DNA from 3 places in the Rhizobium sp. NZLR11 genome. Region 1 is predicted to be linked to each of the others. Evidence: riboswitches for the same ligand, from Rfam matches in the RefSeq annotation. Region 1 holds a riboswitch; each other region holds the start of a gene.

What was found. Region 1 has a riboswitch for thiamine pyrophosphate ahead of HJB83_RS27830 (YkoF family thiamine/hydroxymethylpyrimidine-binding protein). Riboswitches for the same ligand answer to the same signal wherever they lie in the genome.
Region 2: linked by a shared signal. The riboswitch ahead of thiC (phosphomethylpyrimidine synthase ThiC) and the one ahead of HJB83_RS27830 (YkoF family thiamine/hydroxymethylpyrimidine-binding protein) in region 1 are both predicted to bind thiamine pyrophosphate.
Region 3: linked by a shared signal. The riboswitch ahead of thiM (hydroxyethylthiazole kinase) and the one ahead of HJB83_RS27830 (YkoF family thiamine/hydroxymethylpyrimidine-binding protein) in region 1 are both predicted to bind thiamine pyrophosphate.

Annotation. Positions count from the first base shown of each region.
Region 1 covers NZ_JABDWD010000021.1:75,503-81,412, forward strand. The annotation lists gene HJB83_RS27795 (NADH-quinone oxidoreductase subunit NuoF) at 1-40, opposite strand, end outside; gene HJB83_RS27800 (formate dehydrogenase subunit gamma) at 37-516, opposite strand; gene HJB83_RS27805 (LysR family transcriptional regulator) at 653-1,546, opposite strand; gene HJB83_RS27810 (helix-turn-helix transcriptional regulator) at 1,719-2,060, opposite strand; gene HJB83_RS27815 (SDR family NAD(P)-dependent oxidoreductase) at 2,163-2,933, opposite strand; gene soxR (redox-sensitive transcriptional activator SoxR) at 3,044-3,508, opposite strand; gene HJB83_RS27825 (NADPH-dependent FMN reductase) at 3,592-4,167, shown strand; TPP riboswitch at 4,330-4,443, shown strand; gene HJB83_RS27830 (YkoF family thiamine/hydroxymethylpyrimidine-binding protein) at 4,434-5,066, shown strand; gene HJB83_RS27835 (ABC transporter permease) at 5,156-5,910, shown strand, end outside.
Region 2 covers NZ_JABDWD010000026.1:52,942-58,851, reverse strand. The annotation lists gene thiS (sulfur carrier protein ThiS) at 1-20, opposite strand, end outside; gene thiO (glycine oxidase ThiO) at 4-987, opposite strand; gene thiC (phosphomethylpyrimidine synthase ThiC) at 989-2,806, opposite strand; TPP riboswitch at 2,899-3,030, opposite strand; gene HJB83_RS30010 (hypothetical protein) at 3,240-3,950, opposite strand; partial or broken gene HJB83_RS30000 (rhizopine-binding protein) at 5,087-5,328, shown strand; partial or broken gene HJB83_RS29995 (helix-turn-helix domain-containing protein) at 5,910-5,910, shown strand, end outside.
Region 3 covers NZ_JABDWD010000005.1:242,285-248,194, forward strand. The annotation lists gene HJB83_RS11565 (GNAT family N-acetyltransferase) at 1-371, opposite strand, end outside; gene thiD (bifunctional hydroxymethylpyrimidine kinase/phosphomethylpyrimidine kinase) at 593-1,414, opposite strand; gene thiE (thiamine phosphate synthase) at 1,411-2,046, opposite strand; gene thiM (hydroxyethylthiazole kinase) at 2,043-2,846, opposite strand; TPP riboswitch at 2,895-2,991, opposite strand; gene HJB83_RS11585 (DUF1349 domain-containing protein) at 3,139-3,723, opposite strand; gene HJB83_RS11590 (ABC transporter substrate-binding protein) at 3,937-5,463, shown strand; gene HJB83_RS11595 (ABC transporter permease) at 5,547-5,910, shown strand, end outside.

The DNA of each region.
Region 1 (5,910 bases):
GCGCTGCGGCATCGCGCGGAACATAAATCCTGATTGTCATCGGCGTGCCTCCGCAACGAGTTCCATTGCCAGCTGATCGTCGATCCGGCCATAGACCTCGCCGTCGAGCATCGCCGACGGCGCGCAGGCGCAGAGCCCGAGACAGTAGACCGGTTCCAGCGTCACGCTGCCGTCGGGCGTCGTCTGGTGAAAATCGATGCCGAGCAGCATCTTGACGCGTTCGGCCAGCGCATCGCCGCCCATCGACTGGCACGCTTCCGCGCGACAGAGCTTCAGCACATGGCGGCCGGCCGGATGGTCGCGATAATCGTGATAGAAGGTCACCACGCCATGCACTTCAGCCCGGGAGAGGTTCAACTCCTCGGCAATCACAGGCAGGGCTTCCTGCGGCACATAGCCGAATTCTGCCTGAACCTCATGCAGAATGGGAAGAAGCGGCCCTTCAAGGAAGCGAAGATCGGCGATGATGGTACGGGTGCGTGCAGCAATATCGCCTTCGGCGATATGAATGGTCATAAGGCAGCCCTCCCGGCGGCTTACTCGTTGCGGAATAGCGGCCTCCCCCGGCCGAGTGCCATTCCTCGGGGACAACATCGCAAGGAAGTAGCTGACGATCAATAACGCTATCACGTCGGTTGATAGGATTTTCCTATCAAAGTTCTTCATCCCGCACGAGTACCCGCGCCTCGTGCAGCAAGGCCGACACAAGCGGCGTGAACGGTTCGCGATAAGGCGCGACGAGGCCGACCAGATGATGCGCCTCCGGCTCGACGATCGGGATCATCCGAATTTCCACTGGAAATCCAAAGGATTTCGCGACGTTGCGCGGCATGATGCTCGCCCAGCGCCCGGTCCTGACATGCGAGAACAGCACGATCATCGAGTTGGATTCGAGCGTCGGATGTACCGTGGCGCCGGCTTCCGTCAGGTGCCGGTTGATGATGCGACGGTTCTGCATGTCGGCCGTCAATAGACAAAGCCGAAGATCACCAACCTCGCGCCAGGTCACGTTGTCGCGATCAGACAAAGGGCTGCCTGCAGCCGTAATCAGATTATAGCGCTCGGCATAAAGCGGAACCGTCGTAACACGGCCGAGCGGTTCGTTTTCGAGATAGGTGATGCCGGCATCAATTTCGAGATTCTCGAGCATGCTCAGCACCTGCAGCGAATTGCGCGAGACGATCGAGAAGGTCACGCCGGGGTGCCGTTCCTGAAAAGGCGTGGTGATACGCGAAAGCATGGCAAGCGCGGTCGGAATGGCGGCGAGGCGAATGTGGCCGGAAAGGCCGCGGCGCGCGGCGCGCATCTCTTCGCGCATGGTGCGGGCATCGCCGACGATGCGCCGGGCCCATTCCAGCACGCGCTGGCCTTCCGGCGTCAGCCCCTGGAACCGCGAGCCGCGCTGCACCAGCATGACGCCCAATTGATCCTCGAGCTGCCGGATAGCCGCCGAGAGCGTCGGCTGCGAGATCCCGCACTCCTCGGCGGCACGGCCGAAGTGCTTTTCATTGGCAAGGGCGATAAAAAATTCCAGCTTGTCGATCATCCGGTCTCCCGCGACATTTCGCGTCCGGCCTCATCTTCGACATAGCAGCCGTGCTTCGCAAGGGCGGGTACTAATGCATGCCGCCAAAAGTGTGCAGCGGTTTTGGGACGACGACATGCATAAAACAAAGAATTAAAGCGCGTCGCATGAATCAAGTTTTATGCGACGCGCTTTAACAGTTTTCCGCAGCCGGAAAAAGATCGAACAGCGATTCGAGAAAACCCAGCACGTTGACATTGCCGATGCTGTAATAAACCTGCCTGCCCTGACGGCGCGTATTGACCAGGCCTTCGAGCCTCAAACGCGCAAGTTGCTGCGAGACCATCGCCTGCTGTATGCCGAGAATATTTTCGATTTCACCGACCGTTCGCTCCTCTTTCGCCAGTATGCAGAGGATCAGAAGTCGGGTGTGATGCGCCAAAGCTTTCAGCAGGTCGCTCGCTTCATGGGCTTTTCCAGCGAGTTTATGCAACTCCTGGCCGGTCATACCCGGCTCCGGTTTAGGCAACGGCATTCGATATCTCGGAAGGAGGCGGTGAGGTAGATCAGTACAATAGCATATTCGCACAAGCGAATTGGTCAATAGTGATGAAATGCCAAAAAAGGTCCAAGTAAATCAGCAGATAAGCTGTCCGCCATTGATCTCGATCACCTGGCCGGTGATGTATCCCGAGAGTGAGGGAGCTGCCAGGAACAGATAGGCGGGAGCGCAATCCTCCGCCGTGCCGAGTCGCTGCAGGGGGATGGATTTCCGGGTCTGCTCCAGCTTTTCTTTGGAGGAATAGCGCTCGTGGAAATCCGTCTCGATCGTTCCCGGCGAGACGCAGTTGACGCGGATGCCATCCGGGGCAAGCTCGCGGGCGAGCGCCTTGGAATAGGTCGCAACAAAGGCCTTCGAGGCCGAATATATCGAAGAGCCGGGGCTTCCGCCGGTCAGCGCCGAAATCGAAACAGTGTTGATGACGGCAGCGCCCTCGGCCGCCTTCAATGCCGGCAGCAATGCCCGCGTCAGCGCCACCACCGAAGTCTGGTTGAGCCGTATGACTGCCTCATATTCTGCGTCGGTCAGCGTGGCAGCGGGAAACCGGCCAAGCATGGTGCCGGCATTGTTGACGAGCACATGCACCCTGTCGAAGAAAGCGAGGACATCGTCGGCAAATTGCGCCGCCCCACCGATGGCGGAGAAATCGGCGTGCAGCAGCAGCGCCCGTCTTTCCGATTCAGCAGTCAGCAGGAAATCCGGCAGATCCCGTCCCGGCTTGCGCCCGGTATGGACAATCACCTTCGCGCCGCAGTCCAGAAACTGCCGGGCAACTTCAAGGCCGATGCCGCGGCCGGCGCCGGTCACGACGACATTGCGATTTTCGAACAATCTGGGATGAAACACGAAGCCGTCCTCCTCGCGGACAGTGCCGCCGGTTGCGTCACTCGCCCTTAACATATGAGCGCACCGACCGAAAGAAAGGCGCGCACTGATCTTTCCGGGGAAAACCAGGACTAGTTTTCGGCCTCCAGAAGCCGCGCACCCGGCCCTTCCTTGCCAAGCCGGTCGCAGGGATTACGCAGCGGACAGCTTTCGATCGACAGGCAGCCGCAACCGATGCAGCCGGTCAATCGGTCGCGCAACAGGCTGAGCCGCCTGATTCGCGCGTCGAGATCATCCTTCCAGCGCGCCGACAGCGTCTGCCAGTCGGCAACGGTCGGCGTTCGTCCCTGCGGCAGGGACTCGAACGCTGACTGGATTTCCGAAAGCGGAATGCCGACACGCTGCGCCACCTTGATGATGCCGAGACGGCGAAGCACATCGCGCCCATAGCGCCGCTGGTTGCCGCGGGAGCGGATGCTCGAGATCAACCCTTTGGTCTCGTAAAAATGCAGCGCCGAGACGGCGAGGCCGCTGCGCTCCGCCACTTCACCGACTGTCAGGAGCCTGCCGAGCGGCGTCGCAGGAATCGTATCCATCGCCTATTGACCTCAATATTAGTTGAGGTTTTATACCTGTTGCTCCTGCAATCGTAAAGTCCAATCGCAACAAGGAGCGACACATGAAAACACCCACCAGGCTGGCGGTCATCTACGGGAGCACGAGGGAAGGCCGCATCTGCGACCGGGTGGTCAAGTGGCTGACGGAGGAGCTCATCCGCTTCCCGCAATTCGATATCGACATCATCGACCCGCTGGATTTTGCGCTGCCGACCACCCGCGAATTGGCACATCCCGAAATCGCCAGGCTCGCCGAGCGGCTCGGCATGGCGGACGCGTTCATCATCGTCACGCCGGAATACAATCACAGCTTCACCGCCTCGCTGAAATTCGTCATCGATTTCTTCTTCGAGCCTTGGCAGGGCAAGCCGGTCGCCTTCGTTTCCTATGGCGGTATTTCCGGCGGCCTGCGCGCGGTAGAGCAGCTGCGCCTCGTCTTTGCCGAACTCCACGCCGTCACGATCCGCGATTCGGTCAGCTTCGCTGCGCCATGGAACCGCTTCGACGCGGAAGGCAGGCTCGACACTCCCGACGACGCGCTGCGCTTGCTCGGCCGAATGATGGCAAGGCTGGAATGGTGGACACGGGCGCTCGCCACCGCCCGTATCGATCGTCCCTATGCCGATATCGCCGCCTGAGACAGAAAGCTCCGGTTCCGTTCCCAGCAGGTACGGAACCTCTGGGAACACCCGGGCAGGACCTCGGTCCGGGTGTTGTCCGTCATATCAGGTTCATTACGACCACGCGGACGGGTCTGCAATTTTGCGGTTGCGGGAAGAAAACCGCGATGATAGTTTCCGCCGAAATAACAGGGGAGCTCCGTATCGCCGGGGCTGAGATGCGAGGCGCAAGCCTCTGGACCCTTCAAAGCTGATCTGGGTAATGCCAGCGGAGCGAGGTTCAGATGTTCTCAGGCGCACAAGTGTCACTCTATCCGATGTCCGGCAATTTCGTCGGCATCATTCTCGATGCCGTCAAGGCGTTCGACCCCTATCGCGACCGGCTTCGCATCGAGACCGATGATATCTCCACCCTGCTGGTCGGCCCGCCTGATGTCCTCTTCGCGGCCATGCGCGATCTTTTCGTCGTCGCCGCCAATACCGGCGAGCATTGCGTGCTGTCCGCCGCGGTCTCACGCGGCTGCCCAGGTGAGCCCGACGACGCCATCTGCGGCGTCAAGCCCTCTGCCGGCCGGGCGGAGCCGCTTGCCGACCGGATTACATCAGCCCTTGCCGCCGTTGAAACCACCACGGAGACCGGACAGCCGGCAGCCGCGCAATTCTCGCTCTACGTCATGGGAACCGGCAGCCATATGGACGAGATCTATGGCTGCATCGATTTCTTGAAGCGCTCCGGCACCTTCGACCACGCCAAGAATTTCTGTACCCGGCTGGGGGGAGATGCCGGCGCCGTCTTCGCGACCATTCATGAGGCCTTCTATCGCTTCGGCGACCCGGTGGGACACGTGACGCTCGACATCACGGTCTCCGCCAATACAGCGCCGCGCGTCTTAGCAGACGCGCAAGGGACGCCGTAACACTTTAAATTGCTGCATAATTTTCCCTTAAATCGATTCCGATTTAAGGAATTATGCAGTGCCCGACGAAAGCCTGAAATCGAACGCTGATGACATCGCCACAACCATCGGATTCGCGCCTTGCCGCGCTCCGCGCCGCTCTCTACCGGGGCATACCGGCCTTTCTCGCGGGCTGCGCGTTTTTGGCGGCATGGGAACTCTATGTCGATCTTTCCGGCATCAAACCTTCCATCCTGCCGGCGCCTTCGCGCATTGTCATCCAGGGCTGGCTGAACCGTGAGGCGCTGATATCAAACACCTGGCCGACGCTGGGTGCGACACTCGGCGGTTTCGCGCTGTCGCTTGCCTTCGCCTTCGCCGCTTCGATCCTGATGGATTTCGTGTCTTTCATGCGCCGGGCATTGCTACCGATTTTCATCGCCAGCCAGACGCTGCCGCTGGTGGCGATCGCGCCCCTTGTCGTCCTCTGGTTCGGTTTCGGCCTGTTGCCGAAGATCCTGCTGGTGGCGCTCGTCACCTTCTTTCCGCTGTTGGTCGCCCTGCTGCAGGGCTATCAATCGACCGACCGCGACATCGCCGAATTGCTGAACTCGATGAAGGCGAGCCGCTGGCGGATTTTCCGCCTGGCGCGGCTTCCCTCCGCGCTGCCCTATTTCTTCGCCGGCCTCAGGATCTCGATCACCTATGCCGTCGTCGGCGCGATCTTTGCCGAATATGCCGGCGCCGCCCGCGGCCTCGGCATCTATATCCTCAACGCCAAGAACAATTTCCGCCCCGATCTCGTGCTTGCCGCCGTCGTTATCAGCGCCGCGCTCACACTCTGCCTCTTCGGGCTGACGCTATT
Region 2 (5,910 bases), on a different contig from region 1:
CCGTTAACGATCAATTTCATGGGGCATTCCTCCCGTCGTATGTTGGTTGAAGACAAGTTCAGCCGCCTCGGCCGCCATGGATGGCGCGAGCAGAAAGCCGTGGCGGTAGAGGCCGTTGAGCGAGATCACCGTTCCCTGATGGCTTGCACGTGGAAGATTGTCCGGAAAGGCTGGGCGAATTCCGACACCCGTTTCGATTATGGTTGCATCGGCAAAGGCCGGAAATAGCGTGTATGCAGCGTTGAGCAGTTCCATCAGTGAACGGGCGACAATAGGCCCGTCGAATTCCGTCTCGATCATTGTCGCGCCGACCATGAACACACCGTCTCCACGCGGGACGATGTAGACGGGGAAACGCGGATGGAGCAGGCGGACCGGCCGGGAGAGATCCACGTCAAAGCTTCTAAGGTAAAGCATCTCGCCGCGGACGCCGCGTAACTCCTTTGCCTCGCCAATGCGCGCTGCGCCCGTGCAATCGACGACACTGTCGAAGCTCTCGTGTGGGCTCTCGCCCACGAAGGTGACCCCCTGAACCGTCAGCTTGGTGCGCAGCAGACACAACACTCGCCGGGGATCGAGATGGGCTTCGCGGCGAAAGAACAGCCCGTGCCGGAACCGCCCGCCAAGAGAGGGTTCCAGCGCCGCAATCGCCGGCTCTTCCAGCCATTCATAACCCGTCGTGCGGCAGGCAAAGCGTCGCAGTTCACCAAGATCGCGAGCCGAGGCGACCACGAGCGTTCCGTTGCGTCGCACCTCTCCCGGCACCATTGCCTCCCATTTGTCGGCGGCGGTGAGACCGCGCATGAGTACCGCGTCATCAGCACTCTCCCGCTCGCACCAGGGCGCCAACATTCCGCCCGCGAGCCACGAAGCAGCACGCCTGAAACCGTCATATGGATCGAGCACGGTAACCTCGGCATCTCGAGCGCGCAGTTCATACGCCACCGTCAGGCCGGCAACGCCGGCCCCTTTGACAAGCACACGCATCTCATTCGCCCGAATGTTGCAGGGTTTCTACCGGCATATAGAGGTCGCCGCCCTCGCGATAACGCGCTGCCATCGCATCCAGACCCTCCTTCTGCGCTTCGGCGCGGATATCGTGCGAGATGCGCATGGAGCAGAATTTCGGGCCGCACATGGAGCAGAAATGGGCCACCTTATGGGCTTCCTTCGGCAGCGTCTTGTCGTGGAAGCTGCGGGCGGTTTCTGGGTCCAGCGAGAGGTTGAACTGATCTTCCCAGCGGAATTCGAAACGGGCGCGGGAGAGCGCGTCGTCGCGCAGCTGTGCCGCCGGATGCCCCTTGGCGAGATCTGCGGCGTGAGCCGCGATCTTGTAGGTGATGACGCCTACCTTCACGTCGTTGCGGTCGGGAAGCCCCAGATGCTCCTTGGGCGTGACGTAGCAGAGCATCGCCGTGCCGAACCAGCCGATCATGGCTGCGCCTATCCCAGAGGTGATGTGATCGTAGCCCGGCGCGATATCGGTCGTCAGCGGCCCGAGCGTGTAGAAAGGCGCCTCGCCGCAGACTTCGAGCTGCTTGTCCATGTTCTCCTTAATCTTGTGCATCGGCACATGGCCGGGGCCTTCGATCATCACTTGGCAGTCTTTCGCCCAGGCGATCTTGGTCAGCTCTCCCAGTGTTTCCAGTTCGGCGAACTGCGCCGCATCATTCGCGTCGGCGATCGAGCCGGGGCGCAGGCCATCGCCGAGCGAAAAGGAGACGTCATAGGCGCGGCAGATGTCGCAGATCTCCTCGAAATGCTCGTAGAGGAAGCTTTCGCGATGGTGATGGAGACACCACTTCGCCATGATCGAACCGCCGCGCGACACGATGCCCGTCAAACGGTTGACGGTGAGCGGGATGTAGTGAAGCCGCACGCCGGCATGGATGGTGAAATAGTCGACGCCCTGTTCGGCCTGTTCGATCAGCGTGTCACGATAGACCTCCCAGGACAGGTCTTTGGCAATGCCCTCGACCTTCTCCAGCGCCTGATAGAGCGGCACGGTACCGATCGGCACCGGCGAATTGCGGATGATCCATTCGCGGATATTGTGGATATTGCGGCCGGTGGAAAGATCCATGACCGTGTCGGCGCCCCAGCGGGCCGCCCAGACCATTTTCTCGACCTCTTCCGTCATGGACGAGGTGACAGCAGAATTGCCAATATTGGCGTTGATCTTCACCAGGAAATTCCGGCCGATGATCATCGGCTCGGATTCCGGATGATTGATGTTGGCGGGGATGATCGCCCGACCCGCCGCCAATTCCTGCCGGACGAATTCCGCCGTCACATGGTCCGGAATATGGGCGCCGAAGCTTTCGCCGTCGCGGACCATGGCATCCGCCTGCGCCTTGCGACCAAGGTTTTCGCGGATGGCTATGAATTCCATCTCGGGCGTGATGATGCCTGATCGCGCATAGGCGAGCTGGGTGACCGCCTTGCCATCCCTGGCTCGTAGCGGCTGACGTTTAGTGGGAAATTCGGGCGTCAGCCTTTCGCCGCTGGCAAAGCCGTTGTCTTCGGGGCGGATATGGCGCCCCTGATAGTGTTCGACATCGCCCCGCCCGAGCACCCAGTCGCGTCGCAGTGAGGGAAGCCCTTGTTCGATACGGATCTGGGCGCCCTCGAGCGTATAGGGGCCGGAGGAGTCGTAGACGACAACGGGCGGCTCGCCCGATGTCGGGTGCAGGCTGATTTCGCGCATCGGCACGCAAATGTCGGGATGGACGTCCCCCCGAATGTAGATCTTCCTGGATGCCGGCAAGGGGCCGGTGGTGACAGTTGGGGTGGCGGCGATATTCATGGTTTGAGGCTCCAAGTTTTCGATTGGAGACCCAGTCATCAGCCGGAATGATGAAAAGACGCCGGCACGGATTCCGCGCGTGAATCCACTGCCTTCGAGCGCTTGCACCGTCCCTACGCCAGTATGAACTGGATCAGGTTCAACGGGTCACTGCGCCACAATCGGCAAAGCCGTATTGTCCAGCAGTATCTCAGCCCCTTGCCGGGACCCCCCTGGTGAATGCAAAAAGGGTAGAGGCTTGCCGAGGGGACTGTCAAGCGACAATCTGCGATGGCTCGGGGTTAGGTTACACACAGGATATCGTGCGTGTCGCCGCTGTTAAACGATGGACAAGGGCAATCGTGCCGGCCGGCACGCTTCCGCAAGACAAGCGCCCTTGTCGCATGCAGTGGCAGTCGATTTATTTCGCCAAATCTACCGAGATACCGAAGCGCTATTGAGAAAGCAGGCGCGGAACTGGAAAGTCTAGTACTTTTTCCGTGTAGCTTTCGACCAGGGCGCTAAACGGCGTGCCGTCTGGAAGTTTCAATACGGCTCGATGTTCGAGCAGGAACGCCGGCAGGCCGGGGGAACTTGTTTCATGCGCTGTTGAGCCGTCCATGTCCCAGCCTTCGGATAGAGGGGACCAGAGCAACTTGGCAGACAGGTTTGTGCGAGTGAAATTGAGAGCCTGAACGGCTCTGCCAAAAGGGATATCGCTGGTATTCAGCGCCTGATTCATTTCTGCAGTTAACTTTGCAGGTACATACCAGTTGTCGGCTTCAGACAAGACGCGATCTCCGCAGACCAGTCGGACGCGGCGATAAGCGATCAACTCACCGGGTCCGACGGTCAGAAGTTTACGGATGTCCTCATCGGCCGGTTTGCCTTGCCCGCCCACACGCTGAGCTACGATCTTGAAACCTTCCGGTGCGAGCTTATGCGCGGCGCACCAACGGTCAAGGGTCAACGTAGCACTGGCGTTACTCAGGAGATTGGCATTCAGGGTCTGGAGGACCGCAAGCGCTTCCACCCGAGATACCGGCGTGTTCAGCCACTGAGCCCCTATAGACGGTTCTTGCGCAATTGCGAACTGGGTGCCCAGCACGATGGCAGCCGCTGCAAGCGCGGCGATGCGAATGCATTTCGCAGAACATAATGACATAGAGAATGAAATCCTTTCGGAAGTATAATTGGGCGAACCTTGCGGGCCAAATACCCTTGAATTTTGCCGACAAGTGAGCGTTGTCAGTGTATATGATAGCGGCAGCAGGATTTGAACTAGGGCTTGCGCGTACCGTGTAACGGTCAGGTTCCTGAAGACTTTCTTACCATCTTTCGATGTTCCTGCCGTGCTGGTTCGCACGTTTTGAAACCCGTGTGCCCGAGCCGTCCTTTGCTTGCGTTGCATCCATGTCGTCCATGATGTCCTCCATCCGCTCGCCGACCTGTTGTTGTAGTTTGCAAGAGTTGGCGACTGAGCAGGCGCTTCCATTCTGGAATATGGAAACCCGAGAGACGTGGATTTCAAATGAGGGACGTGGCGGCCGGTCCGAACTCTCCCAGTTCCATACTCGTAACTCTCACCTAATGGTTTAGCGCCCTTGTCGTCGCCCTCGCTCGTTGCGAGATGTTCATATAGCTGGATCGGATAAAATAGCTCGCAGCCGAAAGCAAAATCCAGGAGCAATTGTTGGAGAAAGGTCTTCTTCGTCGACCCAGAACCCTCCTGCGGCTCGAGTGACAACTGCAGACCAGACAGCGACACGCCGTCGATGGTTGCCAACCGCAGATGCGAGCAGCCAAGGCGCTTGTCTGATTGCTTTTGATGATCCATGTCATGTGCTCCTTGTGCAAGCCTCCAGACGATGCTGTCGCCGGAAAGGTTTCAGCATTCATAGGGAAAGAATTTCCCGTGCTACCGTAGCTCCCCATGACGGGACACTCGATGAAAACGATAAACAACGCAACAGATGTATTGAGTATATATTATCGTATATCATTTCCAGTTTGGCGAACTTTACCTATTATTTTGAGAAACCTTCGAGTTATAAAGTATGTCATTCATATATTATTACATATATCGCACTTCACGGCGCCTAGGTGAAATGGCAGGTCTCTACCGCTACGGCAAACTCTTGCTGGTGAAAACGGTAGTCGGGCGATACAAGGCCATCATAGGGCGGCCTCTGGGAGCCAGGTCGCGGCCTGGTCGGCAGACCGAACTCGCCATCAGTTGCTCCGTTCTCGACCGCATGCTTGACGGGCACGCCCGAAAGCCGTCTGCCGCCATGCAGACACGGCGTGATCAGACGTTTCAAAGAGGCAAGGAATATGACCACGGTCGTCGTCGGCGCCGGCGCCGACGCCACACAGGACGTGCTTGCCGCCATGCAGGCGCGCGATCTCGACCTTACCGTGTTCCAGGATGGCGCCGGCCAGGGCAAGGCTCAGTCGATACCGCACTCAAGCCTGCTAAGGGCGAAAAGGTCGAAAAGAAGGGCTACATTCCGTTTCAGCTCGTCACGCCTCAAGGACTCCGTCATCAAGAGCTGAAGGGCGAATGCGACACAATGCAGGTTTGCTTGCATCCTCTTTTTGGGCGCTCCAAGTCTCACTAAACCCTTAGAGTGCCAAGACGATGAAGGGTCCTTGAACTCAGGCCGCGCTTGACCTCGACGCGCCGTTCTCCGGCGATCTATTCAACCCGACGCCGATCAACAGAGCCCGGGAGATTTTTTACAAGCTCTGGCCGAACCTGCGGCCCACGAGCTAATCACGCCGAGGCAACGCCCGAATTGTTTGTCCATCACTCCCCGCTTGGGAACAATCAGTGCATTACTCCCTACGAGCTTCCCACCGCCGCGAACGCTCCCGCCAGATAGGAAGCTGTTTGTCGGCCGTCGCGAGTTTGCGCCGCAGTTCGGAGCTGGTCACCTCTCGTTGTTTGCCATGCAAGCGTTGTCCATCCTTCATCGCGTTAGACCTATACTCCGTCGCACAAACTGATAGAAAGAGCGCTCGCGGATTTCGAAGCAACTGTCCGTTGCCGGACGCGATCGGCAGCGGTGGAACTAGAAAACGGATGCACGTTTTCCGGCCGCCAAAAGGAGCCTTAAACGACA
Region 3 (5,910 bases), on a different contig from region 1:
ATGAAGGCATAGGCGTGACCGAGCGTCTTCATCGCCTGAAGGCAGGCGGAAAAAAGGGCGAGCCCGATGCCCTTGCCGCGCGCTTGGCGGTCGACGCCGGTCGGGCCGAAGAAGCCGCGCGCCGTCGTGTCATAGCAGGCAAAGCCCTTGAGCTTGCCGCCGTCGACGGCGATCAGGCAGGCAACAGGCTGACGCGCGAAGGCGATTGCAACTTCGCTCGCCCAGTTTTCGCTGAAGTTTTCGCGAACCCAGTTGACGACGAGATGCAATTCCGGGGGAAGGGCCGGGCGGATGGAAACGCTGACATCGTCGGCTTTCCGCTTCAGATCGGCAAGCTGTGTGGAGTATAAGCTCACAAGCAGGTCTGGCACCCGTCACTCCTCCTGATATTCCTCTATTACGGAATATATCCCCTTTTAATGACATAGATTTGGCGATCTGGCTGGGCTTGTCAACAGGGATTTTTCAGATGGGTCGCAACGCTGCTCGCCGTTACGCTCCTGCTTTCAAAGCAAGGTAGTTGCCGAACGCAAAAACGGCTCGGGGCGCGAGCCCGAGCCGTTTCGATGGAAGCGTGCGTCGATGTGCGCGCTTATCCCTCGACTCTCCAGAGCGCATGAAAATGCTGCACCGGGCCGTGGCCGGAGCCGACGGTGAGGCTTCCTGATGCCGCGACTGCGCCGGCGAGGTAATCCTTGGCGATGGCGACGGCCTCAGACACCGAGGCGCCCTTGGCAAGCTCTGCCGCCAGCGCGCTCGACAGCGTGCAGCCGGTGCCGTGGGTGTTCTTGGTCGGCTCGCGTCTGGCTTCGAACCAGTGCAGGCCGTCGGCTGTGGCAAGCACGTCGGGGCTGTCGTCGCTGTCGAGATGACCGCCCTTGACCAGCACGGCCGCCGGGCCGAGCGCGCGCAGCTGCTCGGCCTGCGCCGCCATGTGAGACCGGTTTGTCGCCACCGGCTGGTGCAGCAGGGCGGCGGCCTCCGGCAGGTTCGGGGTCAGAAGTGTCGCCAGCGGCAGCAGCCGGCTGGTCAGCACGTCGACCGCTTCGGGTGCCAGCAGGGCGGCGCCGCCCTTGGCGATCATGACGGGGTCGATGACGATGGGGATGCTGCGCCGGTCGGCCAGTGCGGCAACAAGCGCGTTGGCGACGGCATCGGCGATGCCGGCATTGGCGATCATGCCGATCTTGACGGCATCGACGCGCACATCGGCAAAGACGGCGTTGATCTGGTCGGCGACGAATTGCGGCGGCACCAGATGCACGCCGGTGACACCTTGAGTGTTCTGCGCCGTCAGCGCGGTCAGTACCGCCATGCCGTAGACGCCGCGAGCGGAAAAGGCCTTGAGATCGGCCTGGATGCCGGCGCCGCCCGAGGGATCGGAGCCGGCGATCGATAAGACGTTGCGGATCATGCGCGGGCCTTTCGGATTTCTCCGGCGATGCGGCGAGCAGCGGCTTCAGGGTCCGGCGTGCCGCAGATGGCGGAGACGACGGCAAGCCCCTTGGCGCCCGCGTCAAAGACTTCGGCCACATGCTCTGCCTTCAGGCCGCCGATCGCAACCGACGGCACCGGCGAAGCCGCCACCAGCCTTGCCAGGCCCTCAAAGCCGATCGGCTGCTTGTGGTCGGCCTTGGTCGGCGTCGCAAACACCGGGCCGACGCCGGTATAATCGACGAGGCTGGGATCGACGGCAGCGGCGAGCGCCTCGGTCTCGACCGACAGGCCGAGGATCATTCCGGGGCCGATCATCTTGCGCGCTCTCGCCGCATCCATGTCTTCCTGGCCGATATGCAGGCCGTCGGCGCCGATGGCGATGGCCGCCTCGACATCGTCGTTGACGATGAGCAGGGCGCCGGTGCCATCAAGCGCCTGTTTCAACGCGCGTCCGGTCTCGATCATCCCGGTCGTGCCGGCATGTTTGTCGCGCAGTTGCACCATTGTCGCGCCGCCGGCAACGGCAAGGCGGGCGGTCTCGACCATGCCGATCCCGGCGCAGAGATCGGGGTCGAGGACGAGATAGAGCGAGAGATCGAAGGTCTTCATGCGGCCGATATCCTGGCCCTGGCATCGAGCGTTTCGGCGTCAAGCGCGTTCAGCGCATCGAGGAAGCGCCAGGCGAAGGAGCCGGGACCGGCCGCACCGAGTGCTGCCTCTTCGCCGGCGATGGCGAAGGTTGCGAGTGCTGCGCCCGTCGCCCCGAACATATCCTCGGGCACTGTGGCGGCAAAGGCGCCGACGAGGCAGGTGAGCGAGCAGCCGAGGGCGGTGACCTGCGGCATCAAGGCCGATCCGCCTGTGATCCGCACCGCCCGCTCCCCATCGGTGACGAAATCGACTGCACCGGTGACGGCGACGACCGCCTGCTGGCGCTCGGCGAGCCATCGCGCTGAACCTTCCGCCTGTTCAACCGGATCGCGGCTGTCGACGCCCTGGCCGCGGCTCTCGCCGCCGGCGAGCGCGATGATCTCGGAGGCATTGCCACGGATGATCGTGGGCTTGAGCGCCAGCAGACCGGCGACCGCATCGCGGCGGAAAGCCGTGGCATAATGGGCGACCGGATCGAGCACCCAGGGTTTGCCGGCTGAGGTCGCTGCCTTCGCTGCGGCCTGCATGCCGTCGATCCATTGCGACGACAGCGTGCCGATATTGACGGTCAGCGCGTTGGCGATGCCGGCGAATTCGCCGGCTTCCTCAGCGGCATGCACCATGGCGGGCGAGGCGCCGGCGGCCAGCAGGACGTTGGCGGCGATGTTCATGGCGACGTAATTGGTGATGCACTGAACGAGCGGCGGCTTCTCGCGCATCGCCTTCAGCATGGCTCCTGGTGTGGTCCTGGTCTGCATGTGGCCCCTTTCAGGCGGGGGCGGGCACGGGGTAATTCGTACGGCGAGCCGCGACCCCGAGCGACTCCCTCCGCCGGCATTATCCGGTTCAGGTTCGAAGGGTGCTTCTCAGCCCGTCTGTCGACGGGCGCCCCTGTCTCTCATCGCGCTCTTTTTCGCAGAGAATGGGGCGGATGTCATCTCGAAAATGACAGTCCTATTTGTGTGGCATTTACAGCAGGGGCGACGAACAGAACGGCCAACAGTCGTGGATCACCCCAGATCGTGTCCGCAGAGAATCTTATAATAGCGTCTAACTCAAATCATGAAGATCCGTCGCAATCGCCAACCCGATCGAAAACTCCGAAAACCGCACCGTCAACCCGCTGCGCTCCGGCGTGCAGGCCATCGGCCCGACTTCGTAACCGTCGGCGGCCGGGAAGGGCGCTAGCCGCAGCAGCGGCCAGCGGCTCCCGTCGCGAGAGGTCTGGATGCGCAGGGCGCCGTTGGCGAGGGTGACGCGGATCTGGAAATCTTCGAGTTCCTTGAAGGGCTGCGACACCGACCAGTCGGACCTGCCGTCGGTGACGACGGTGCTGAGGAAAGCTTCGCCGTCGGTGAATTCCACGCCTGTTTTTACCCAGCGTTTCCCGTCGAGGCGCACCATCAGGCCAGCCTGGTCGTAGAGGGTGCGGAATTCGCCCTGGATGCGGATCTGGGCGGTGAAGCTCTCTGCCGTGGGAAAGGCAAGGAAATGGCCGCTGTCGCGGGTGAAGCCGTAATGGGTTTCCCGCCAGAAATCGGTTTTTTCATCGGTCGTCAGGGTGAGGGCGGTGTCGTCGGCGTGCCAGCTGGCCGGTTCGTTCAGCCATTTTCCGCCCTTGAAATTGATGTTCATTCTTTTCTCCCGTTCCGCTGAAGCCTGACCATCCGTGTGCTTGGCATAATGCGCAGCCTTCGTGCAGGCGCAGCCGAAGATTGTGTTTTCTCGCGTTCCGGTATCCCGGCAGAGGCATAATCGGTCACCCACGCTTGACAGGATCAATCCAGCTCTTATTCTCTTACAAAAAGATGAATTACATAATTGTGGAACTGGACCGGGAGCCTTCTCATGAAAACACTTGTCGCATTTCTCCTTGGCACCGCGCTCGTCGCCCTGCCTTCGACCCTGCTTGCCCAGGAAAAGGGCGGCGTCATCAATGTCGCGACGATCGGCGAGCCGCCGACGCTCGATCCGATGTCGTCGACGGCCGATCTCGTCGGCATCGTCACCCAGCATATTTTCGAAACGCTTTACACATTCGACAAGAGCTGGAACGTCACGCCGCTACTGGCCGAAAGCCTGCCCGAGATCAGCGCAGATGGCAAAACCTATACGATCAAGCTCAGGACCGGCATCAAATTCCACGACAATAGCGACATGACCTCGGACGATGTCGTCGCCTCGCTGACCCGCTGGATGAAGATCGCCTCGCGCGGCAAGCAGGTGGCCGGCTTCATCGACAAGATCACTGCTGTCGATCCTTCAACCGTCACCATCACGCTGAAGCAGCCCTATGCGCCGCTGACCTCGCTGCTTGCCTTCAACAATTCGGCGGCGATCATCATCCCGTCGGAAAAACAGGACGAGCCGATGAAGGAGTTCATCGGCACCGGTCCCTATATGCTGAAGGAGCGCAAGGCCGACCAGTATATCCAGCTCGTCCGCTTCGATGGCTATAAGTCCCGCGAAGGCGACAGCAATGGTTATGGCGGCGCCCGCCATCAATATCTCGATGAAATCCGCTTCGTGCCGGTGCCCGATCCGAACACCCGTGTCGAAGCCGCCGTCTCCGGCCAGTATGATTATGTCGATTCGATCGCCGTCGAATCCTACGACAAGGTGAAGGCGTCGACTGCCTCGCAGCCGGTCATGTTGAAGCCCTTCGGCTATCCGGTCTTCGTCTTCAACACGAAGGAAGGTGTTGCTGGGAATGTCGAGGTCCGCAAGGCGATCCGCCAGGCACTCAGCATGGAAGACATGCTGGCCGCCGCTTTCGGCAGCAAGGATTTCTATGCGCTCGACGGCGCCATCTATCCGAAGTCCTTTTCCTGGTCGACCGATGCCGGCGTCGAAGGCGCCTATAATCTCGCGGATCCGGAAGGGGCGGCCGCTGCTGCCAAGAAGGCCGGTTATAATGGCGAGCCGATCCGCATCCTGACCAGCCGGCAGTACGAATTCCACTATAAGATGGCGCAGGTCGCCGCAGAATATCTGAAGCTTGCCGGCTTCACCGTCGATATGCAGGTGGTGGACTGGGCGACGCTGACTCAGCGCCGCACCGATCCGAAGCTCTGGGATATCTACATCACCCACAGCCCGTTCCTACCGGAGCCGGCCCTGATCGGCTCGCTTTCGACCAGCTCGCCCGGCTGGTGGGATACGCCGGCCCGCAAGGCCGCCGTCGATGCCTTCACCGCCGAGGTCGACCCGAAGAAGCGCGCCGCGCTCTGGGCCGATGTCCAGAAGGCGGTTTATACAGATGCGCCCTTTATGAAGATCGGCGATTTCAACGCCGTCTCGGCGAAATCGGTCAAGCTCGAAGGTGTCGATCCGGCCCCATGGCCGTATTTCTGGAACGCTTCGATCAAGAAGTAAACATCGCCGTCGGCGCCGGCCCTTCGTGGCCGGTGCCGGTCTTCTTTTCTGCCGCATCTGCAAGGGCTTGAAGGCCAGCATTCATGATCCGCTACATCCTCCAGCGCCTGTTCGGCATGATCGTCGTGATGTTTCTCGTCGTCACGATCGTCTTCGTCATCGTGCGCGTGACGCCGGGGGACCCGGCTGCCGTCATGCTCGGGCCAGATGCGACGCCGCAGGATGTTGCCGATCTTCGGGCCCGCCTCGGCCTCGATCAGTCGCTCGGCCTGCAGTACGTCTATTATATCGGTCAGCTGCTGAGGGGCGATCTCGGCCAGTCGATCTTCCTCAACATGCCGGTCACCTCGGCTCTGCTCGACCGCGCCGAGCCGACCTTCTTCCTGACGCTGTTTTCGCTGGCCATTGCCGGCGTCATCGCGCTGCCGATCGGCATCTATGCGGCCT